DNA from 3 places in the Streptomyces sp. NPDC101234 genome. Region 1 is predicted to be linked to each of the others. Evidence: predicted binding sites of a transcription regulator. Region 1 holds the regulator's gene; each other region holds the start of a gene.
What was found. Region 1 encodes HrcA, which represses chaperone genes, less so after heat shock. Its sites were predicted from a motif close to TTNGCACTCNGNNNNNCNGAGTGCNAA; they were not measured.
Positions count from the first base shown of each region.

Region 2: a site for HrcA is predicted at 2,687-2,713, ahead of groL (chaperonin GroEL). Genes of this name have one in related genera too.
Region 3: a site for HrcA is predicted at 3,872-3,898, ahead of groES (co-chaperone GroES). Genes of this name have one in related genera too.

Region 1 covers NZ_JBIWOA010000020.1:18,404-26,369, reverse strand. The annotation lists gene hemW (radical SAM family heme chaperone HemW) at 1-313, shown strand, start outside; gene ACIRR9_RS32140 (DUF3097 domain-containing protein) at 347-1,162, opposite strand; gene ACIRR9_RS32135 (MBL fold metallo-hydrolase) at 1,194-1,919, opposite strand; gene hrcA (heat-inducible transcriptional repressor HrcA) at 2,092-3,108, shown strand; gene dnaJ (molecular chaperone DnaJ) at 3,109-4,245, shown strand; gene ACIRR9_RS32120 (nitronate monooxygenase) at 4,463-5,542, shown strand; gene ACIRR9_RS32115 (16S rRNA (uracil(1498)-N(3))-methyltransferase) at 5,539-6,297, shown strand; gene ACIRR9_RS32110 (VOC family protein) at 6,326-6,718, shown strand; gene ACIRR9_RS32105 (hypothetical protein) at 6,836-7,405, shown strand; gene ACIRR9_RS32100 (S41 family peptidase) at 7,452-7,966, shown strand, end outside.
Region 2 covers NZ_JBIWOA010000013.1:162,673-170,638, forward strand. The annotation lists SAM riboswitch class I at 1-156, shown strand, start outside; gene thrC (threonine synthase) at 174-1,463, shown strand; gene ACIRR9_RS24485 (MoaD/ThiS family protein) at 1,577-1,852, shown strand; gene ACIRR9_RS24490 (cold-shock protein) at 2,322-2,528, shown strand; gene groL (chaperonin GroEL) at 2,881-4,503, shown strand; gene ACIRR9_RS24500 (NADH:flavin oxidoreductase) at 4,758-5,885, shown strand; gene ACIRR9_RS24505 (GNAT family N-acetyltransferase) at 6,232-6,825, shown strand; gene ACIRR9_RS24510 (metallophosphoesterase) at 6,908-7,780, shown strand; gene ACIRR9_RS24515 (MFS transporter) at 7,941-7,966, shown strand, end outside.
Region 3 covers NZ_JBIWOA010000001.1:57,398-65,363, forward strand. The annotation lists gene ACIRR9_RS00325 (RNA polymerase sigma factor) at 1-78, shown strand, start outside; gene ACIRR9_RS00330 (methyltransferase domain-containing protein) at 85-1,389, opposite strand; gene ACIRR9_RS00335 (polysaccharide deacetylase family protein) at 1,372-2,265, shown strand; gene ACIRR9_RS00340 (polysaccharide deacetylase family protein) at 2,262-3,068, shown strand; gene ACIRR9_RS00345 (pirin family protein) at 3,214-3,831, shown strand; gene groES (co-chaperone GroES) at 4,045-4,353, shown strand; gene groL (chaperonin GroEL) at 4,472-6,097, shown strand; gene ACIRR9_RS00360 (ester cyclase) at 6,246-6,953, opposite strand; gene ACIRR9_RS00365 (SDR family oxidoreductase) at 7,039-7,812, opposite strand; gene ACIRR9_RS00370 (MOSC domain-containing protein) at 7,910-7,966, opposite strand, start outside.

The DNA.
Region 1 (7,966 bases):
CGTGGGCGGGGTGCGCTGGTGGAACGTCAAGCATCCGGGGGCGTACGCGGCGGCACTGGCGTCGGGGCGGTCGCCGGGTGCCGGACGCGAGGTCCTGGCGGACGAGGACCGGCGGGTGGAGCGGATCCTGCTGGAGCTGCGGCTGCGGGAGGGGGTGCCGCTGGGGCTCCTGAAGGAGGAGGGGCTCAGGGCGTCGCGCCGGGCGCTGTCGGACGGGCTGCTGGTGCGGGAGGCGTACGACGAGGGGCGGGCCGTGCTGACGCTGCGGGGCCGGCTGCTGGCGGACGCGGTGGTGCGGGACCTGGTGGACTGACCGGACCGGCCGGACCGACCAGACCGGCCGGGGTCAGGCCCCGCCGCTGCCCGTGACGAAGTCGATCAGCTCCTCGACCCGCCCCAGCAGCTCCGGTTCCAGGTCCTTGTAGGAGCCCACGCGCGCGAGGACCGCCTGCCACACCGCGCCCGTGTTGTCGGAGGGCCAGCCGAGGGCCCGGCAGACGCCGGTCTTCCAGTCCTGGCCGTGCGGGACGCGCGGCCATGCCTCGATGCCCAGGGAGGACGGCTTCACCGCCTCCCAGATGTCGATGTAGGGGTGGCCGACCACCAGGGCGTGGGCGCTGGTGACCGACCGGGCGATGCGCCATTCCTTCGTGCCGGGGAGCAGGTGGTCGACGAGGACGCCCAGGCGGGCGTCGGGGCCCGGGGCGAATTCGGCCACGATGGAGGGCAGGTCGTCGACGCCCTCCAGGTACTCCACGACCACGCCCTCGATGCGCAGGTCGTCGCCCCAGACCTTCTCGACGAGTTCCGCGTCGTGGCGGCCCTCCACGTAGATGCGGCCCGCGCGGGCGACACGCGCGCGTGCGCCGGGGACGGCGACCGAGCCGGAGGCGGTGCGGGAGGGGCGTACCGGACCCCCGGACGCGGGCCTCACCAGGGTGACGGCCCGGCCCTCCAGGAGGAAGCCGCGCGGCTCCAGCGGGAAGACCCGGTGCTTGCCGAAGCGGTCCTCCAGGGTGACCGTGCCCGCCTCGCAGCGGATCACCGCGCCGCAGAAACCCGTGCCGGGCTCCTCCACCACCAGACCGGGTTCGGCGGCCACCTCCGGCACCGGCTTCGGCTTCTTCCACGGCGGGGTCAGGTCGGCGGAGTACTGGCGCATTCGGATGACGATAGGAGAAGCCCGGCCACGGTCACCGCGACACGCCGAAACGGGCCGCCAGGGTGTCGCGTTGTGCCCGTACGAACGCCGCGTCCACCACCGCTCCGTGACCGGGCACGTACAGGGCGCGATCGCCGCCGAGCGACAGGAGGCGGTCCAGGGCCGCGGGCCATCGGGACGGTACGGCGTCGGGGCCGGCCTGCGGATCGCCGGACTCCTCCACCAGGTCGCCGCAGAACACCACCTCCGGGTCGCCGGGGACGAGGACCGCGAGGTCCTGCGGTGTGTGGCCGGGCCCCACGTTGGCCAGCAGGGCCTGGCGGCCGTCGCCGAGGTCCAGGGTCCACTCGCCGGAGACCAGATGGCGGGGGCGCGGCAGGGCGTCGGCCGCCTCCTCGGCCTCCGGGGCCGGCAGGCCGTTGCGGATCGCGTCCAGGCGGAGTTCCCCGCGGTCGTGGGCGAGGACGGCCTCCGTGCCCACCGCCGCGTACAGTTCCGCGTCCGCGAAGGCGGCCGCGCCGAAGACATGGTCGAAGTGCGGATGGGTGAGCGCGAGATGGGTCACACGGCGGCCGGCGAGCTCCTGCGCCTGCGTACGCAACCGCGCGCCCTCCGCCAGACTCGATCCGGCGTCCACCATCAGGGCCGTGCCCGCGCCGAGAACCAGCCCCGCCGTGCAGTCCCAGCCCGGCAGCCGGCACCGGCCGACCCCTTCGGCCAGCCGCTCCCAGCCCAGCTCTTCCCAAGTCACCGTCATGCCGCGACGCTAGCCGTAGAACGTCACGGGTCCTGACCGACCTTGCCCAGTCAGTACCCGGCAGCCGTACACTTGGCCGGGGATGCTGGCACTCGGGATCGCAGAGTGCCAGACGAAAGACCCGAAGGACCCGAAAGGCCGCGGGGACGACTTTCTGGAGGTGTGGCGCTGGATGCTGAGTGAACGCAGGCTTCAGGTATTGCGCGCCATCGTCCAGGACTATGTCGGAACCGAGGAGCCGGTCGGGTCGAAGGCGCTGACCGAGCGGCACAACCTCGGTGTCTCCCCGGCGACCGTGCGCAACGACATGGCCGCCCTGGAGGACGAGGGGTACATCGCCCAGCCGCACACCAGCGCCGGGCGGATCCCCACCGACAAGGGCTACCGGCTGTTCGTCGACAAGCTGGCCGGCGTCAAGCCGATGAGCGCGCCCGAGCGGCGGGCCATCCAGAACTTCCTCGACGGCGCCGTCGATCTCGACGACGTCGTGGCGCGGACCGTGCGGCTGCTGGCGCAGCTGACGCGGCAGGTCGCGGTCGTGCAGTACCCGTCGCTGACGCGGTCCACCGTGCGGCACGTGGAACTGCTCGCGCTGGCTCCGGCCCGGCTGATGCTGGTGCTGATCACCGACACCGGGCGGGTCGAGCAGCGGATGGTCGACTGCCCGGCGCCGTTCGGGGAGTCGTCGCTGGCGGATCTGCGGGCGCGGCTGAACAGCCGGGTCGCGGGGCGCCGGTTCTCGGACGTTCCCCGGCTGGTGGAAGACCTGCCGGAGGCTTTCGAGGCCGAGGACCGCGGTACGGTCTCGGCGGTGCTCTCCACGCTGATGGAGACGCTCGTCGAGGAGAACGAGGAGCGGCTGGTGATCGGCGGGACCGCCAATCTCACCCGCTTCGGGCATGACTTTCCCCTCATGATCCGGCCCGTCCTGGAGGCGCTGGAGGAGCATGTCGTGCTCCTCAAGCTCATGGGCGAGGCCGGGGATTCGGGCATGACCGTACGCATCGGTCACGAGAACGCCTATGAGGGACTCAACTCCACGTCCGTGGTGTCGGTCGGCTACGGTTCGGGCGGCGAGGCACTCGCCAAGCTCGGCGTGGTCGGACCGACCCGCATGGATTACCCGGGAACGATGGGAGCGGTACGAGCGGTGGCACGGTACGTCGGACAGATCCTGGCGGAGTCGTAAGTGGCCACGGACTACTACGCCGTTCTCGGCGTGCGCCGCGACGCGTCGCAGGAAGAGATCAAGAAGGCCTTCCGGCGGCTCGCGCGCGAGCTGCACCCGGACGTCAACCCGGATCCGAAGACCCAGGAGCGGTTCAAGGAGATCAACGCCGCTTACGAGGTGCTCTCCGACCCGCAGAAGAAGCAGGTCTACGACCTCGGCGGCGACCCGCTCTCGCAGAGCGGCGGCGCGGGCGCGGGCGGCTTCGGGGCCGGCGGGTTCGGGAACTTCTCGGACATCATGGACGCGTTCTTCGGTACGGCGTCGCAGCGCGGGCCGCGCTCGCGTACCCGCCGTGGCCAGGACGCCATGATCCGGATCGAGGTCGAGCTCGACGAGGCGGCCTTCGGTACGACCAAGGACATCCAGGTCGACACGGCGATCGTCTGCAACACCTGCAACGGTGAGGGCGCGGCGCCGGGCACCACCGCCCAGACCTGCGACATGTGCCGGGGCCGGGGTGAGGTCTCGCAGGTGACGCGGTCCTTCCTCGGGCAGGTCATGACCTCCCGGCCCTGCCCGCAGTGCCAGGGGTTCGGGACCGTCGTGCCGACGCCGTGCCCCGAGTGCGCGGGTGACGGGCGGGTGCGGTCGCGGCGGACGCTGACCGTGAAGATCCCGGCCGGTGTAGACAACGGCACACGGATCCAGCTCGCCGGTGAGGGCGAGGTCGGTCCGGGCGGCGGTCCCGCCGGTGACCTGTACGTCGAGATCCACGAGCTGCCGCACTCCACGTTCCAGCGGCGCGGGGACGATCTGCACTGCACGGTGACGATCCCGATGACGGCGGCCTCGCTCGGTACGAAGGTGCCGCTGGAGACGCTGGACGGGATGGAGGAGGTCGACATCCGGCCGGGCACGCAGTCCGGGCAGTCGATCCCGCTGCACGGGCGCGGTGTCACGCATCTGCGGGGCGGCGGCCGGGGCGACCTGATCGTGCACGTCGAGGTGACGACGCCGACGAAGCTGGACCCCGAGCAGGAGCGGTTGCTGCGGGAGCTCGCGAAGCTGCGCGGCGAGGAGCGGCCGACGGGGCAGTTCCAGCCGGGCCAGCAGGGTCTGTTCAGCCGGCTGAAGGACGCGTTCAACGGGCGTTGACGGGTGGCCGCCAGGGGGCCCCGCCCCCTGGACCCCCGAGGCCTTCGCCCACCCACCACCCGACTCGGTTCGCCGAAGGGCGAGGCCTTCGCCCGACTCGGTTCGGCCGAAGGTGAGGCTCGGGTCGAAGGTGAGGCCTTCGACCCCGATATATCTGGCATGTGCCAAGGCGGCGGCCCGATTCGGACTTGTTCGGAGGACGTGACAACATGCCGTCATGTCCTCCGCGCTGACCGATCTCTTCCCCCTTCCGATCGTGCAGGCCCCCATGGCGGGCGGGGTCTCCGTGCCGCAGCTCGCCGCCGCCGTGTCCGAGGCGGGCGGGCTGGGGTTCCTCGCCGCCGGGTACAAGACCGCCGACGGGATGTACCAGGAGATCAAGCAGTTGCGGGGGCTGACCGGCCGTCCCTTCGGCGTGAACCTCTTCATGCCGCAGCCGGAGTACGCCGAGTCCGGGGCCGTGGAGGTCTACGCGCATCAGCTGGCCGGTGAGGCCGCCTGGTACGAGACCGAGCTCGGCGACCCGGACAGCGGCCGGGACGACGGGTACGAGGCCAAGCTGGCCGTACTGCTCGACAACCCGGTGGCCGCGGCCTCGTTCCACTTCGGTGTCCCGAGCCCGGAGGTCCTCGACTCCCTGCGCCGCGCGGGCACCCTGACCCTCGTCACCGCGACCACCGCCGAGGAGGCCCTCGCCGTCGAGCGGGCCGGGGCGGACGCGGTGATCGCGCAGGGCGTGGAGGCCGGGGGACACCAGGGCACACACCGGGACGTGCAGGAGAACGACGGGTCCGGGATCGGGCTGCTGTCGCTGATCGCCCAGATACGGGAGACGGTGGGTATCCCCGTCGTCGCCGCCGGCGGCATCATGCGCGGCAGCCAGATCGCCGCCGTGCTGGCCGCGGGGGCGAGCGCCGCCCAGCTGGGTACGGCCTTCCTCGCCACCCCCGAGTCCGGCGCCACCGAGCTGCACAAGCAGGCGCTGACCAACCCGCTGTTCACCCGGACCGAACTGACCCGGGCGTTCTCCGGACGGCCCGCCCGCGGTCTCGTCAACCGCTTCCTGCGCGAGCACGGCCCGTACGCGCCCGCCGCCTACCCGGAGGTCCACCACCTCACCTCCCCGTTGCGCAAGGCCGCCGCCAGGGCCGGGGACGCGCAGGGCATGGCGCTGTGGGCCGGGCAGGGGCACCGGATGGCCCGGGAGCTGCCCGCCGGACAGCTGGTGGAGATCCTCGCCGAGGAACTCGCCGCCGCGTCGACAGCGTTGTCCACCAAGGAGGGGGAGGAGCGATGACCGCCCCTGTGTTCGTGCTCGACCCGCTGGTCGTGCCCGACTTCTCCGGCGGCGAGGTCGTCCTGGACGGGCCCGAAGGACGCCACGCGGTCTCCGTGAAGCGGCTGCAGCCCGGTGAGGACGTCATCCTCACCGACGGGCGCGGACGCTGGATCGAGGGCGTCGTGCGCGCCGCCGAGGGCAAGGACCGGCTGGTCGTGACGGGCCTGCACAGCGTCCAGGAGGAGCCCCTCCCGCAGCCCCGTATCACCGTCGTCCAGGCCCTCCCCAAGGGCGACCGCGGTGAGGTCGCCGTGGAGACCATGACCGAGGTCGGCGTCGACGCCATCGTGCCCTGGCAGGCTGCCCGCTGCATCACCCAGTGGAAGGGCGACAGGGGCCTCAGATCGCTCGCGAAGTGGCGGGGCACCGCCCGCGAGGCCGGCAAGCAGTCCCGCCGGGTGCGGTTCCCCAAGGTCGCGGACGCGGCGACGACCAAGCAGGTTGCCGCGCTTCTCGCCGGAGCCGACCTCGCCGCCGTCCTCCACTCCGACTTCGGGCACGAAAGCCTGCCGCTGGCCACCGCCCAACTGCCCGCCGAGGGCGAGATCGTGCTGGTCGTCGGGCCCGAAGGGGGCGTCGCCCGGGACGAGTTGGCACTCTTCGAGGAGGCGGGTGCGAAGGCGTACACCCTGGGGCCTACCGTGATGCGCACATCGACCGCGGGGACGGCGGCCGCGGCCCTGCTCCTGGGCCGCACCGGCCGGTGGTCCTGAACCGCACGACACTCCGGGGGAACACACCGTGGAACTCGCCCAGATCCGGCTGCTGGTCACCGACTTCGCCGCCTGCTACCGCTTCTACTGCGAGGTGCTCGGGCTGAAGCCGCAGTCGGGGGCGAGCGAAGGGCCGTACGAGAAGTTCAGCCCGCACGCCGGGTCCGCGGGGATCGCCCTGCAGGACCGGGCGATGATGGCCGCGATACTGGGCGAGCTGGGGGATTCCGCCACCGGGCACCGGTCGCTGGTGGTGCTGCGCGTCGACGACCTCGACACCTACTGCGAGCAGATCACCGCGCGGGGCGCCGTCCTGGTGCACGGCCCGGCGCCGATGACGGAACGCATGCGCGTCGCCCACCTCAAGGACCCGGAGGGGAACCTGGTGGAGCTGCAGGAGTGGCTGCTGCTCCGCACCTGACGACGGCCCCGGGCGCCACGGCACGCAGGACCGGTCCCCCCAGGGGGACATGACCGAACACGTGAGTGGCCGTATGCCCCCTACCGTCAGGGGCCCGGCGGTGGCAGGCTGCCCTCCATGGGGGCATTGAGACGGATTTGGCGTCGGCCGCGCGCAGCCAGGGTGGCCGCCGTGACGTGCCTTGCCGCGGTGGGCATCGGCGGCATGGTGGCCTGCCGGCCCAGCGACCTGAACACCGCGACGGTCGCGTACACCACCGACCAGACCGCCACCGCCGAGCTGAAACGGCAGCACGTCGACGTCAGTTGGCTCACCTGCACCGGCAACTACGGCTCCTCGGCGAAGGCGACGAAGGCGGCGCAGGCCACCAGGACGCCGTCCCCCTCCGAGACCACCGTCGTCTCCGTCGACTGCAAGGGGAAGACGAAGGACGGCCGGGCCATCACCGTGACCGGGCGGGTCACCAAGGCGGTCAGCGGGGCCTGTGTGCGCGGTGACCTCGTGGCCGAGGTCGGCGGCAAGGAGTGGTTCCATGTGAAGGGGCTCGGCAACTGCGATGCCACGCCCGGACCGTCGTACAGCTACCGGCCGCCCACGTACGGGCGGCAGCCCGGTCCCACCGTCACGGTCACCAGGACCATCTGGTGCCAGGGTGACCCCAAGTGCTGGCCCGTGCAGGGAAAGTGATCGAAACCGACCGCCGGGAACACGCCGTGGTGCATAGGCTGAGCGGGTGACTCAGGGTGCAGCGACAGGACCGCGGTCCTACCTCCGATTTCCCCATGTCCACGGCGACCTGATCGCCTTCACCGCCGAGGACGACGTGTGGCTCGCGCCCCTCGACGGCGGCCGGGCCTGGCGGGTCAGCGCCGACAACGTCCCCGTGACCCTGCCCCGTATCTCCCCCGACGGGACCACGGTCGCCTGGACCTCCACCCGCGACGGCGCCCCGGAGATCCACATCGCCCCCGTCGACGGCGGCCCCTCGACCCGGCTGACGCACTGGGGGAGTGCGCGCACCCAGGTGCGCGGCTGGACCGACGACGGGCAGGTCCTCGCGATCACCACTTACGGCCAGGCCAGCCTCCGGCGCAGCTGGGCCCGTACCGTCCCGCTCGACGGCGGACCGTCCGCCGTCCTGCCGTACGGCCCGGTCGGCCATGTCGCCCACGGGCCGCACACCGTGCTGCTGTCCGCGCCGATGGGCCGCGAGGCGGCCTGGTGGAAGCGGTACCGGGGCGGTACGGC
Region 2 (7,966 bases), on a different contig from region 1:
AGGGATACGGCCCGATGAAGCCCCGGCAACCCTCCAGTCGGTACTCGTAGATCCGTCGTCGACCGCTCCGGTCACTGTCGATCGTCCGCGAGGCTCCCGGCTAGGGAAGGTGCCAAATCCGTCTCACGGCGAGATGCGTCGTGAGGAAGATGAGGAGAAAGGGCCTCGCCTCCATGGCTGCGCAGACTGTTGCCACCACCACCGACTCCACGACCGTCGACCTCGGTCCCGCCACGGCCCTGAGCTGCCGCGAGTGCGGTCACCGTGTGCCCCTCGGCCCGGTGTTCGCCTGCGAGGAGTGTTTCGGCCCGCTCGAGATCGCGTACGACTTCTCGGACTACGACACCGAGGAGCTGCGGAAGCAGATCGAGGCGGGACCCGCGAACATCTGGCGCTACGCGCCGCTGCTGCCCGTCCCCGCGGACGTGGCGACCAAGCCGAACATCAACCCCGGCTGGACCAAGCTCGTCAAGGCCGACAACCTGGCGCGGGAACTCGGTGTCACCGGCGGGCTGTACGTGAAGGACGACTCCGGCAACCCGACGCACTCCTTCAAGGACCGGGTCGTCGCCCAGGCCGTCGAGGCCGCGCGCGCCTTCGGCTACACCACGCTCTCCTGCTCCTCCACCGGCAACCTGGCCGGCGCGGTCGGCGCCGCCGCCGCCCGGGCCGGCTTCCGCTCCTGCGTGTTCATCCCGCACGACCTGGAGCAGGGCAAGATCGTCATGGCCGCGATCTACGGCGGCGAGCTCGTCGGCATCGAGGGCAACTACGACGACGTGAACCGCTTCTGCTCCGAGCTGATCGGCGACCCGGCCGGCGAGGGCTGGGGCTTCGTCAACGTCAACCTGCGGCCGTACTACGCGGAGGGCTCCAAGACCCTGGCGTACGAGATCTGCGAGCAGCTCGGCTGGCAGCTCCCGGACCAGCTGGTCATCCCGATCGCCTCCGGCTCGCAGCTCACCAAGGTCGACAAGGGTCTGCAGGAGCTGATCAAGCTCGGGCTCGTCGAGGACAAGCCGTACAAGATCTTCGGTGCGCAGGCGGAGGGGTGCTCGCCGGTGTCGGTGGCCTTCAAGGGGGGCCACGACGTGGTCCGTCCGCAGAAGCCGAACACCATCGCGAAGTCCCTCGCCATCGGCAATCCGGCCGACGGTCCCTATGTCCTCGACATCGCCCGTCGTACGGGTGGTGCGGTGGAGGACGTGACCGACGAGCAGGTCGTCGACGCGATCAAGCTGCTCGCACGGACCGAGGGGATCTTCGCGGAGACCGCCGGCGGTGTGACGGTCGGAGTCACCAAGAAGCTCATCGAGAACGGGCTCATCGACCCGGCGAAGTCGCTTGTCGTACTCAACACCGGTGATGGACTGAAGACGCTGGACGCTGTCGCGGAGACCGGGCTGACGGCGACTATTCGGCCCACTCTCGAGTCGTTCCGTGAGGCCGGGCTGGCCCAGTAGGCAGTCGTCATTCTGCGGGCCGGTCGGGGCTGGTCGCGCCCGCGCGGCGGTAGCCGCACATCGACTCAGTCCCGCGCCCTTGAAGGGGTGCTACAGCTACCGGAGGTTCAAACGTGAGTGTCACCGTTCGCATCCCCACCATCCTGCGCACCTACACCGGTGGCCAGGCCGAAGTCACCGCCGAAGGCGCGAACCTCGGTGAGGTCATCGCCGACCTGGAGCAGAACCACACGGGAATCGCCGCGCGTGTTCTCGACGACCAGGGCAAGCTGCGCCGGTTCGTCAACGTCTACGTGAATGACGACGATGTGCGATTCGAGCAGGGCCTGGAGACGGCCACCCCGGACGGTGCCGGCGTCTCCATCATCCCGGCCGTCGCCGGCGGCTGAGCCGCTGACCTGCCTGACGTGATGGCCGAATGACCGAACATTACCTTCGGTAACAGCCATCACCGATTGTTCATCGGATTGCCCCCTCCGTGAGAGAAGCGGAGGGGGCAATTCTGTGTGGTTGAGCGCGGTAGAGTTGGGGAACACGGTCCCGATCTCCGGGTCGCGGGCCCTGTTATTCGATACCGCTAGCCCGCCAAGAAGTAGCCAAAGTGTGCGGGTTATATGCGGCTTTTGCGGCTTTTATAGGGCCCGACTTGCCCTGAATTCGGCCGAATTCTCGCTACATTCCGGACCCTTCCCGTCCAGAATTCTCGTCCGATTGACCTGTTGCAGACGGCAGTTGGACAGATACATTCAGCCGCGGTCGACGCGTTCCGGCGCACGCCCCCAACCATTGGGGGGTGAGGTCTGACCCGGATCCGCGAAGTGTGGATCTGTGCAAGGGCCAGTAATAGGGGAGTTAGGCATGGCTCAGGGCACCGTCAAGTGGTTCAACGCGGAGAAGGGGTACGGCTTCATCGCGGTCGACGGTGGTGCGGATGTTTTCGTCCACTACAGCGCGATCCAGATGGACGGGTACCGCACCCTGGAAGAGGGTCAGCGAGTCGATTTCGAGATCTCGCAGGGCCAGAAGGGGCCGCAGGCGGACATGGTCCGCTTGGCGACCAGCTGAAGCACGCGCCGACTGACAGCGACGTTCTTCTGTATTTCTTCGAAGGGCTCGTGCCTCCTGGGGCACGAGCCCTTCGGCATGCCCGGCGGCAGCCCGCCGGCGGGCGCTCGGCGGCCCCTCGGCGGCCCTGACTCCAGGGGCCCGATCCCCGGGAGGCGCTTGCACTCGGCATGGGCGAGTGCTAATCATTGGCGTTAGCACTCTGAAGGTGAGAGTGACAAAGAAGGACCGGGTCGGTGAGGCCCGCAGGCCGGGTGGGGCAAAGGAACCCACGGGCCGGTGAGCCGTCCGTCGCGGGCGCGGGCGCGGTCCGAAGACTGACTCACCCCCAGTCCTGGAGGGACCACTTCACATGGCCAAGATCATCGCGTTCGACGAGGAGGCGCGGCGCGGCCTCGAGCGCGGCATGAACCAGCTCGCGGACGCCGTGAAGGTGACGCTCGGCCCCAAGGGCCGCAACGTCGTCCTCGAGAAGAAGTGGGGCGCCCCCACGATCACCAACGATGGTGTGTCCATCGCCAAGGAGATCGAGCTCGAGGACCCGTACGAGAAGATCGGCGCCGAGCTGGTCAAGGAAGTCGCCAAGAAGACGGACGACGTCGCCGGTGACGGTACGACCACCGCGACCGTTCTCGCCCAGGCCCTGGTCCGCGAGGGTCTGCGCAACGTGGCCGCCGGTGCCAACCCGATGGCCCTGAAGCGCGGTATCGAGAAGGCCGTCGAGGCCGTCTCCGGTGCCCTGCTGGAGCAGGCGAAGGATGTCGAGACCAAGGAGCAGATCGCTTCCACGGCCTCCATCTCCGCCGCCGACACCCAGATCGGCGAGCTCATCGCCGAGGCCATGGACAAGGTCGGCAAGGAAGGCGTCATCACCGTCGAGGAGTCCCAGACCTTCGGTCTGGAGCTGGAGCTCACCGAGGGTATGCGCTTCGACAAGGGCTACATCTCGGCGTACTTCGCCACCGACATGGAGCGTATGGAGGCGTCCCTCGACGACCCGTACATCCTGATCGCCAACTCGAAGATCGGCTCCGTCAAGGACCTGCTCCCGCTCCTGGAGAAGGTCATGCAGTCGGGCAAGCCGCTGCTGATCATCGCCGAGGACGTCGAGGGCGAGGCCCTGTCGACCCTGGTCGTCAACAAGATCCGCGGCACCTTCAAGTCCGTCGCCGTCAAGGCCCCGGGCTTCGGCGACCGCCGCAAGGCGATGCTGAACGACATCGCCATCCTCACCGGCGGCGAGGTCATCTCCGAGGAGGTCGGTCTCAAGCTGGAGAACACGACCCTCGACCTGCTGGGCAAGGCCCGCAAGGTGGTCATCACCAAGGACGAGACCACCATCGTCGACGGCGCCGGCTCCTCCGAGCAGGTGCAGGGCCGCGTGAACCAGATCCGCGCCGAGATCGAGAACAGCGACTCGGACTACGACCGCGAGAAGCTCCAGGAGCGCCTGGCCAAGCTCGCCGGTGGCGTCGCCGTCATCAAGGCCGGTGCCGCGACCGAGGTCGAGCTCAAGGAGCGCAAGCACCGCATCGAGGACGCCGTCCGCAACGCGAAGGCGGCCGTCGAGGAGGGCATCGTCGCCGGTGGCGGCGTGGCGCTCATCCAGGCCGCCGCGGTCTTCGAGAAGCTGGAGCTGGAGGGTGACGAGGCGACCGGCGCGCAGGCCGTGAAGCTCGCCCTGGAGGCCCCGCTGAAGCAGATCGCCGTCAACGCCGGCCTCGAAGGCGGCGTCGTGGTGGAGAAGGTCCGCAACCTCACCCCGGGTCACGGCCTCAACGCCGCGACCGGCGAGTACGTCGACCTGGTCGCCGAGGGCATCATCGACCCGGCGAAGGTGACCCGCTCTGCGCTGCAGAACGCCGCCTCCATCGCCGCGCTGTTCCTCACCACCGAGGCCGTCATCGCCGACAAGCCGGAGAAGGCCTCCGCGGCCGCTCCGGGCGGCATGCCGGGCGGTGACATGGACTTCTGATCCGGCAACGGATCGGCTCGTCCTTTCCGAGGGCGGCACCCCCTGCTACGGCGGGGGGTGCCGCCCTCGGGCGTTTCCCCGGCACGGGTCCGTGCGGCACGGGTCCGTGTCCGGTGTCACACGGCATCCGCGCGGAAGCGGGAATGCGCACCTCCGGGCAGTTCGTTGTGCACAGACGCGCACTCGATGCGCGTGCACATACCATCTGGTATTCGCCCCCGGACACACGCCCTACTTCACGAGGAGCCCCCCACGTGACCGTCACCACGCCCCCCGCCTCCCGCGCGGCCGAGATCCTCTCCCGTCCCATCGCCCTCAACGGGCTCACGGTCCCCAACCGGATCGTGATGGCGCCGATGACCCGCCAGTTCAGCCCCGGCGGTGTCCCCGGCGAGGACGTGGTCTCGTACTACTCGCGCCGGGCCGCAGCCGGTGTCGGTCTGATCGTCACCGAGGGGACGTACGTCGGCCACGACTCGGCCGGGCAGAGCAGTCGCATCCCGCGGTTCCACGGCGAGGAGCAGCTGGCGGCCTGGGCGAAGGTCGCCGAGGGCGTGCACGCGGCCGGCGGCACGATCGTCCCGCAGCTGTGGCACATCGGCATGGTCCGCAAGCAGGGCCAGCCGCCGTTCGCGGACGCCCCCGCCGTCGGCCCCTCCGGCATCCGCCTGGACGGGACCGAGGGCGAGGGCAAGGAGATGACCCGTCAGGACCTGGACGACGTCATCCGCGCGTTCGCCGAGGCCGCGGCCGACGCCGAGCGCATCGGCTTCGACGGTGTCGAGCTGCACGGTGCCCACGGCTACCTGCTCGACCAGTTCCTGTGGGCGGGCACCAACCGCCGCGCCGACGCGTACGGCGGCGACCCGGTCGCCCGCACGAAGTTCGCGGCGGAGATCGTGGCCGCCGTACGCGAGTCGGTGTCGCCGGAGTTCCCGGTCATCTTCCGTTACTCGCAGTGGAAGTCCGACAACTACGACGCCCGTCTCGCCGAGACCCCCGAGGAGCTGGAGGCGATCCTCACGCCGCTGGCCGCCGCCGGTGTCGACGTCTTCCACGCCTCGACCCGCCGCTACTGGCTCCCCGAGTTCGAGGGCTCCGACCTCAACCTGGCCGGCTGGACCAAGAAGCTCACCGGAAAGCCCACCATCACCGTCGGCTCGGTCGGCCTCGACGGCGACTTCATCAAGGGCTTCATGGGCGAGGGCTCCCCGGTCAAGAACATCGACGACCTCCTCGACAGCCTGGAGCGCGAGGAGTACGACATGGTGGCCGTCGGCCGCGCCCTCCTCCAGGACCCGGAGTGGGCGTCGAAGGTCCTCGCCGGCCGCACGGACGAACTGACGTCGTACGACGCGGCGGCCCTCAAGACCCTGAGCTGAGCACCTGCAGACGCTGAGCTGAGCACCTGCTCTCACACGAACGGCCGGGACGTCCTGCGTCCCGGCCGTTCGGGGTCTGCCGGCCGACGCCCGCCGCGGTCAGGCGACCGCGGGAGGGCGCCCGATTGATCAGGCGGTTCCTCACGACGACGTCGTCGTTCCGCGAGCCGGGCGCGGCGCGGGGCGCCCGGCCTGTGCGGTCGGCGCGGTCCGCGTTGCAGTGGTCGTAGGAGTTCGCACCCCCGCTGTATACCTGGTCAACCTGAGGGAAGAGCGGCCGGTGGCGGCCCAGCGCAGGGGGGTGCGAGCGGGAGCGCCTCAAGCCCTCGTCGTTACCGTCATCCCCATGAGCCACTCCTTCCGCCCGGCCACCCCCGCCGATCTCGACGCCGTCGTGTCCACTCTGACCAGTGCCTTCCTCCAGGACCCGGTGTGGGGCCCCGTCTTCCCCGACGAGCCCCGGCGGGCCGGGCAGATGACGCAGCTGTGGCGGATCTACGCCGCCTCCGCGCTGCGCTACCCGTGGACGTTCGTGACGCCGGGCGCGGAGGCGGTGGCCGTCTGGATCCCGCCGGGCGGTGTCGAGCTGACCGACGAGGAGGAGCGGGGGCGGGGCGAACTGATGAAGCGGGTCGCCGGGGCCGAGGTGGCGCGGGCGGTCGAGGAGACCGAGGCGGGCTTCGGGGCCGCCCACCCCGAGGAGCCCTTCTACCATCTGACCCTCCTCGCCACCCACGCCGACCACCGGGGCAAGGGGCTCGGCATGGCACTCCTGGCAGACACGCTGGCCCGGCTCGACGCCGTCGGCGCGAACGCGTATCTGGAGTCCACGAACCCCGCCAACGACCGCCGGTACGAGAGCGTGGGCTTCGTCCGGCGGGGCCGGCTCGTCACGCCGGGAGGCCAGACCGTGACCACGATGTGGCGCCCGGCCCGCTGACCGCCAGGTCTGTTTGCCAGGCCCGTCCGGCCGGTCGAGTCCTTCTGGCCGACCGCCCCGGCAGGCTTCTAATCTCACGAAGATGAGGATCCTGCATCTCTCCGACACCCACCTGGACCGCACCGACGCCCCGAACAAGCGCGGCGTCAACGCCACCGCGTCCCTGCGGCTGATGCTCGACGAACTCCGCCACCTCCAGGGCCTCGACGCGGTCGTCGTCACCGGCGACCTCGCGGACGACGGCGCCGTGGAGGCATACACGACCCTGCGCACGCTGATCGGCGCGTATGCGCAGGCCCGTGGCATCCCCGCCATCTACACCACAGGCAACCACGACGAACGCGAGGCCTTCGCCAAGGTGCTGGGCAGCGGGCATCTGGCCGCCGACGGCACCGACCGCGCGGAGCTGGTGTTCGGGCCGGAGGAGCGCGCCGCCGTCAGTTCGGTCGGCGGCCGGCGCTTCGTCACCCTGGACTCGCTCGTGCCCGGGAAGGTCTACGGCCGCCTGGGTACGGCCCAGTTGGAGTGGCTGCGCGAGGTGCTGCGCGGCCCGGCCGAGCGCGGCACGGTCCTCGCCTTCCACCACCCGCCCTTCGCCCTCGGCCTCTCGGCGACCCAGCAGGCCTTCGGGCTCCGTGACCCCGGCGACCTGGCGGCGGTGCTCCGGGGGAGCGACGTACGGGTGATCCTCGCCGGGCACTACCACCTCCAGCTCTTCGGCCTGCTGGAGTCGGTGCCGGTGTGGGTGACGCCCGGGGTCGTCAACCGGATCGACCTGACCGTGGCGGCCGGGGGAGAGCGGGCGGTGCGCGGCGCGTCGGCGTCGCTGGTGGAGCTGGACGGTCCGGCGAGCCCGATGTTCCACACCTTCCACGCGCGGGATCCGCAGGCCCACGAGACGGTCTACGAGATCGACGAGGAGCAGGCCCGGACGTTCGTCGCCGAGCACGGCTGAGGGACGCAACCGCTTCTCCGCTTCCAAGCGACCGCGTTGTCGCAGGTCAGCGCCGCCGTCCCGGAATTAACTTGCTTAACTCAATCAATCGACCTAAGGTTGCTTAAGTCAAGCAGTCAAGATCTCGCTCGTCGAGCCCGTCCGATGGAGGCCCGCTCCCATGTCCGACGCCCTCACCCGACCCGC
Region 3 (7,966 bases), on a different contig from region 1:
GAGTTCGAGCGGGCGGCGGGGCTGGCACGCAACGAGCGGGAGCGGGAGCTGCTGCGACGGCGGGCGGGGGAGGTGTAGGGACCTCTAGGGGCGAGCCGGGTGGCCCAGCAGCATCGTCGGCGCCCCCGCCACCCGGGTCAGGATCACGGTCGCCGAGTTCCGCCCCTGCGGCTTCGGAAGGGCCTTCCTGCGCAGCTCCTCCGGCTCCACGGCCGAACCCCGCTTCTTCACGGTCAGGCTTCCGACCTCGCGCTCCCGCAGCAGGGCCTTCAGCTTCTTCACGTTGAAGGGGAGTCGGTCGGTGATCTCGTACGCCGACGCGTAGTCGGTGGCGTGGAGTCCGTCGGCCGTGATGTACGCGATCGTCGGGTCGATCAGGCCGCCGTCGAGCTGTTCGGCGACCTCGGCGACCAGGTGGGCGCGGATGACGGCGCCGTCCGGCTCGTAGAGGTAGCGGCCGACGGGCCGGACGTGCGGATCGGGCAGGCCCCTGCCGAGCAGGGTGCGCGGGCCGGGGAGCAGGGTGGCCCGCATCGCCCCCGGTGCCGTCCCGAACCAGAGGACCGCCTCCTTCACATCGCCCGCGTCCGAGATCCACTCCGCCTCGGCGTCCGCCAGGATCGCCTCGTGCGGGATGCCGGGGGCGATCTTCAGCGCGGCCACCCGGGCCGTCGACGCGGCTCCGACCGCCCAGGACAGGGGTGGTGAGTAGGCCTCCGGGTCGAAGATGCGGCCCCGGCCGCCGCGCCGGGCGGGGTCGACGAAGACGGCGTCGTAGCCGGCCGTGTCGATCTCCGTGACGTCCGCCTCGCGGACCTCGATCAGGCCGGCGAGCCCGAGCGCCTCGGCGTTCGCCCGGGCGGTGGCCGCCGTCACCGGATCCCGGTCCACGGCCAGCACCCTGATCCCGGCCCGCGCGAGGGCGATCGCGTCGCCCCCGATCCCGCAGCACAGGTCGGCGACCGAGGTCACCCCGAGCGCCGTCAGCCGTTCGGCCCGGTACGCGGCGACGCTCGCCCGCGTCGACTGCTCGACCCCGTTCGGTGTGAAGAACATGCGGTCCGCGTCCGCGTCCCCGAACTTCGCCGCCGCCCGCTGCCGCAGCCGGGCCTGGGCGAGTGCCGCCGACACCAGCTCGGCGGGGTGCTCACGGCGCAGCCGGGTGGCCACGGCGAGTTCGTCGGCGGGTGCGGTGCCACGCACCTCGTCGAGGAGGGCGCGGCCCTCGGGGGTGAGGAGGGGGGCGAGGTGGTCGTTCGCCAGGTTCACCGGTTCGTTCACCGGTTCATTGTCGGCCAGTCGGTGGATGGTCCGCCTCGGGCGGCGGTGTCTGCCCGGGTTCCGGGCGGGGGCCTGGAAGGATCCGGCTTCATGCAAGCAGTCGTACAAAATGACAAAAATGGGTTGAGGGCGGGCGTGGTGGGACTCCTGTCCGTCGCCTCCGTCGCCGCCCTGCTGTCCGGCTGCGCGGGACCGGGCGGCGACTCCGCCGTGCGCCCCGCCGCCGGTCAGCAGCCGCACCATGCCGCCGCTCCCGACTCCCACGCCGCCCTGGTCGCCGCCGCCAGGAAGTGGGACCTGGACGCGGTCCCGCTCCGGCCCCCGGCCCCGCCGACGTACAAGCCGAGGATCGCCGCGCGCAACGGTTTCGAGGTGGACGGGCAGGTGGAGGACGACCTGCCCCCGGTCTTCACCACCGTCCCGACCAAGCGGAAGGTCGTCTTCCTCACCATCGACGACGGCGCGGAGAAGGACCCGCGGTTCCTCGAAATGATGAGCGACCTGCGGATCCCGTACACCGCGTTCCTCAGCAACTACCTGGTCAAGGACGACTACGGCTACTTCCGCAAGATGCAGGCCGAGGGTCACACCCTGAACAACCACACCCTGACCCACCCCTATCTGCCGGGTCTGACCTACGAGGAGCAGAAGCACGAGATCTGTGACATGCAGACGATCATGAAGAGGGAGTTCGGCAAGGCCCCGACCGTCTTCCGCCCGCCCTACGGCAACTACAACGGTGACACCCTGCGCGCCGCCAAGACCTGCGGCATCAAGTACGCGCCGATCTGGGACGAGGAGGTGTACGTCGACCACTGGGAGTACCGCGAGGACGACCGCAGCCTGCACCCCGGTGACATCGTGCTCACGCACTTCCGGGGCCTGAACGAGTGGAACGGCACGATGGTCGACGACATGCGGCGCTTCCTGAACAAGGTCACACGCGAGGGGTACGCGGTGGCGCGCCTGGAGGACTACCTGTGAGCCGCCCGAGGGCGGTGGCGGCGCTCCTGACCGCCGCCGCCCTCCTCCTCGCGGGCTGTGCCCAGTCCGTGGATCCCATCGAACGGCTGGGCAAGAAGGCCGCGGAGGGGGTACGGCCGCACAGTTCGACGGGTGAACAGCCGTACCGCCACTGGGGCCTGACCGCGCCCCTGCCCGCGGCCCCGCACCCGCCGGCCCACCCGCTCTCCGCCCACTCCGCCCTGCCCCCGGTCGTCGACCACGTCCCCACCTCCGACCGGGTGGTCTTCCTGACCTACGACGACGGCGCCGAGAAGGACCCCCGCTTCGTGGACATGGTCCGCGAACTGCGCCTGCCGGTGAGCATGTTCCTCACCGACAGCGTGGTCGGCCCCGGCTACGGCCACTTCGCCCGGCTCCAGTCGGTCGGCGCGAGCGTCCAGAACCACACCCTCGACCACCCGGCCATGCCCGGACTGCCGTACGCCGGCCAGCGCGCCGAGATCTGCGGCCAGCAGGAGAAGCTGAAGTCCCGCTTCGGCATCCGCCCCCGCTTCTTCCGCCCGCCCTACGGCACGTACGACACCACCACCCTGCGTGCGGCGGCCGACTGCGGAGTGGCGGCGGTGGTCCTGTGGCGGGCGGCGATGACCGCCGACACCGTCGTGTACCGCAGCGGGGAGAAGCGGCTCCTCCCCGGCGACATCATCCTGGTGGGCCCGGACGAGGCCACGGGCCCGACACTGCGGGAACGCACGACGCGCCTGCTGCGGCGCATCCAGGGGAGCGGGCTGACGGTGGGGCGGCTGGAGGACTATCTCTAGAGTGTCATGGCTTGAGTTATCAAGTCGTGGTGAGGGCGATAGGTGAGCTCACTGGCTCCAGCGCGTGGTGTCTGTCCAGTCAATGACTTTAACATTCATGCCATGGGGATTGGCGTCGATACCGGAATCCGGAAGGAGGCACGGTATGGGCAGCGCACTGCTCGCACCCGGCATGGAGGTGCGGCGCGCGGACGGAAGGCAGTCGAGCCGGTTGTCCTGGCTCGACTCGAAGCACTCGTTCTCCCTCGACTCCGGCGGCCGTTCCGGCGTGATCTACCCGGGCCTGGCCCAGCGGATGAGCGCCGGCACCGGCATCCTGCACTCCGGGAAGAACGACACCTACCGGTCCGCGGACCGGCCCCCCGCCGACCCCGTGCACTTCGTCCAGGTGTGGGTCGTCCCGGACGAGGCCGGCGTCACCCCGGGCTACGAACAGCTGGAGATCGACGCCGAGCTGCTGTCCGGCGGGCTGGTCACGGTGGCGTCCGGCATGGACCGGCACAGGGGTGCGAGCGCCATCCGGATCCGCAACCGGCACGCCGCGCTGTACGCGGCCCGGCTGGGGCCCGGACAGCATGTGCCCCTTCCCGAGGCGCCGTATCTGCACCTGTTCGTCGCCCGCGGCTCGGTGGACCTGGAGGGCGCGGCGGTGCTCCGCGAGGGTGACGCGGCCCGCTTCACCGCCACCGGCGGACACCGGGTCCGCGCCTCCGGGCCCGCCGAGATCCTCGTGTGGGAGATGCACGCCACCGTCACCCTGTGACCTTCGGATGCCACCCGTTCCCGCGCCGCGCCGCTCGCAATTGGCACTCCGCTTGACCGAGTGCTAATCGCGGTCATAGTCTCGGCTCTGGCACTCGGCAGATGAGAGTGCCAACAACGCGACGGGCAGGTCCGGCACCCGCGACGACGGATCCACCTGGTCGCCACCTCAGACAGTTAACCCCGTGAGATCTCCGAAGGGGGAGGTCGGATCGTGACGACCACCAGCTCCAAGGTTGCCATCAAGCCGCTTGAGGACCGCATCGTGGTCCAGCCGCTCGACGCCGAGCAGACCACGGCCTCCGGCCTGGTCATCCCGGACACCGCGAAGGAGAAGCCCCAGGAGGGCGCCGTCCTCGCCGTGGGTCCGGGCCGTTTCGAGAACGGCGAGCGCCTGCCGCTCGACGTCAAGGTCGGCGATGTCGTGCTCTACAGCAAGTACGGCGGCACCGAGGTGAAGTACAACGGCGACGAGTACCTCGTCCTCTCGGCTCGCGACGTGCTCGCGATCATCGAGAAGTAGTTCACCCGAAGCACATTCTGCTTTGAACTGCGCCCCTGGCCCCCGCGATCTCATGAAGCCGGGCGTCGGGGGCGCGGCTCGTTTCACTCACGTTTTCCGAGAGGGCTGAACCGCTCCCATGGCGAAGATCCTGAAGTTCGACGAGGACGCCCGTCGCGCCCTTGAGCGCGGCGTCAACAAGCTTGCCGACACGGTGAAGGTGACGATCGGCCCCAAGGGCCGCAACGTCGTCATCGACAAGAAGTTCGGTGCGCCCACCATCACCAACGACGGTGTCACGATCGCCCGTGAGGTCGAGATCGACGACCCGTACGAGAACCTCGGCGCCCAGCTGGTGAAGGAGGTGGCGACCAAGACCAACGACATCGCGGGTGACGGTACGACCACCGCCACCGTGCTGGCCCAGGCGCTGGTCCGCGAGGGCCTGAAGAACGTCGCCGCGGGTGCCTCCCCGGCCGCCCTGAAGAAGGGCATCGACGCCGCCGTCGCCGCCATCTCCGACGACCTGCTCGCGACGGCCCGCCCGATCGAGGAGAAGTCCGACATCGCCGCCGTCGCCGCGCTGTCCGCCCAGGACCAGCAGGTCGGCGAGCTCATCGCCGAGGCGATGGACAAGGTCGGCAAGGACGGTGTCATCACCGTCGAGGAGTCCAACACCTTCGGTCTGGAGCTGGACTTCACCGAGGGCATGGCCTTCGACAAGGGCTACCTGTCGCCGTACTTCGTGACGGACCAGGAGCGCATGGAGGCGGTCCTGGAGGACCCCTACATCCTCATCAACCAGGGCAAGATCTCCTCCATCGCGGACCTGCTGCCGCTGCTGGAGAAGATCATCCAGTCCAACGCCTCGAAGCCGCTGCTGATCATCGCCGAGGACGTGGACGGCGAGGCCCTGTCCACCCTCGTGGTGAACAAGATCCGCGGCACCTTCAACGCGGTCGCGGTCAAGGCCCCCGGCTTCGGTGACCGCCGCAAGGCGATGCTGCAGGACCTGGCGATCCTCACCGGTGCCACGGTCATCTCCGAGGAGGTCGGCCTCAAGCTCGACCAGGTCGGCACCGACGTGCTGGGCTCCGCCCGCCGCGTCACCGTCACCAAGGACGACACCACCGTCGTCGACGGTGCCGGTGACTCCGAGGCCGTCGTCGGCCGCGTCGCCCAGATCAAGGCCGAGATCGAGAACACCGACTCCGACTGGGACCGCGAGAAGCTCCAGGAGCGCCTCGCGAAGCTGGCCGGCGGCGTGTGCGTGATCAAGGTCGGCGCCGCCACCGAGGTGGAGCTGAAGGAGAAGAAGCACCGTCTGGAGGACGCCATCTCCGCGACCCGCGCCGCGGTCGAGGAGGGCATCGTCTCCGGTGGTGGCTCCGCGCTGGTCCACGCCGCGAAGGTCCTGGAGGACGGCCTCGGCAAGACCGGCGACGAGGCGACCGGTGTGGCCGTCGTCCGCCGCGCCGTCGTCGAGCCGCTGCGCTGGATCGCCGAGAACGCCGGCCTGGAGGGCTACGTCATCACCTCCAAGGTCGCCGAGCTCGACAAGGGCCAGGGCTTCAACGCCGCCACCGGCGAGTACGGCGACCTGGTCAAGGCCGGCGTCATCGACCCGGTCAAGGTCACCCGCTCCGCCCTGGAGAACGCCGCCTCCATCGCCTCCCTGCTCCTGACGACCGAGACCCTGGTCGTCGAGAAGAAGGAAGAGGAAGAGCCGGCTGCCGCGGGTCACTCCCACGGCCACGCCCACTGAGCGCCGCCACAGCGCTCAGCGCGTGACACCGCGCCCAGTGCGCGACACCGCTTGAGGAAGCCCCCGTTCCCGGTCATCCGCCGGGAACGGGGGCTTCGCCCCTCGCGGGCTCTACTCATTGTCGTACCGCTCTGCGGGCACTGTCGTCTCAGTTCTCCAGCTCGTCCAGTGCTCCGAGCTGACCCATCAGCCCGAGCCGGTCGTACTCCCACCAGCCCTCGGCGATCTTCCCGCTGTCGTCGAAGCGGTGGATCGTCGTCCCGGTCATCTTGACCAGCTGTCGCGTGTTAGGCAGCCCCAGGAACTCCGCCTTCTGCCGCCCCTTCCAGATCCATCTGGTGCACACCCGGTCGTCCTGGGTGAACTGGTCCTCGACATGGAACGTGAAGTCGAAGGCGCCCCGCCACATCCCGATCTCGCGCCGGACCGCGTCCATGCCGATGGTGGGCTGCTCGTTCCCCGGATCGTGGTCGTGGTAGTCCTCGGCGAGCAGACCGTCCAGCGGAGCCAGCGGGCCGGCCGCGGCGATCGTCTCGAAGAACCGCCGCACGGTGTCGGCGTACAACCGTTCGTCGCGCACCACGTCCAGATCCGTGAACGTCGGCATCTCGTCGCACAGCGCCAGCAACTCGTGGAAGACCTTGTCGGTCTCCGGGAGGTTCGAGTTGCGCATCGCGTCCTCGTACGACGGGAACTCCACGATCTCGACGACGTGCGACGCGTCGGAGCGGTCCTTGCCGACCACCGCGTGCGTCGCCGTCCGCTTCCCCTTGGTCTGCTCGACCCACCTGCCGACCAGCCGGTTCATCTCGTCCAGCCGGCTGGTTCTGCACTCGATGAGCTGCACGAACGTCATGACACCGCCTCCGGCCCCCCTGGGTCCGGTCCCTCACGCCCATCCTCCCACCGGCCCGGCCACGGTTCCTGTGCGACCGCGGCTCCTACTGCGGCCCGTACTTGCGCCCCGTCTTCGAGCTGATCCCGCCCACCAGGCCGCGCGGTGCCACCCTCGCCAGGCCCGTCAGCACCTTGTACCGCGGGTCGGGGACCGACAGCGTCTTCCCGCGCGCGAGATCGGCCAGCGCCGCCGCGACCAGCTTGTCCGCGTCCAGCCACATCCAGCCGGGGATGTTGTCCGTGCCCATCCCGGCCCGCTCATGGAACTCCGTACGGACGAACCCGGGCGCCAGCGCCATCAGCCGCACCCCGCTGCCCGCGAGATCGCGCGCCGCACCCTGGGTGAACTGGACGACCCATGACTTGGAGGCGCCGTACGTACCGCGCGGCACGAAGGCCGCCACCGACGCCACGTTGACGACACCGCCTCGCCCGCGCTCCCGCATCCCCTCGGCCGCCGCCGCCGTCAGCCGCAGCACCGCCTCGCAGTGCACCTTGAGCATGCGCAGCTCGTCGGCCATCGGCACATCGAGGAAACGGCCCTTGTTGCCGAAGCCCGCATTGTTGACCAGCAGGTCGACCGGGTTCCTGCGGTCCTCCAGGCGGGCCGCCACCGCCTCGATACCGGCGTCCTCGGCGAGGTCGGCGGTGAGCACCTCCGCCTCGATGCCGTGCCGGTCGTGCAGCTCGGTCGCCTGTTCGCGCAGTCGTCTGGTGTCTCGTGCCACCAGGACCAGGTTGTGCCCGTCAGCCGCCAGCCGCCGCGCGAACGCGGCACCGATCCCCGCGGTCGATCCCGTAATCAGAGCCGTTGTCATGGCCCAAGGGTAGTTACCCGGACTGACGGCGTCCGCAGTGCGCACCGGCTCTCCCGAAGGATGAAGCGCCGGTGAACGGCGTATGTGTGACGGCTGTTCAGCCGCCCTGCGCCGCCATGTACTTCCGGGCCTGCGCCAGCGCCTCCGGGTGCAG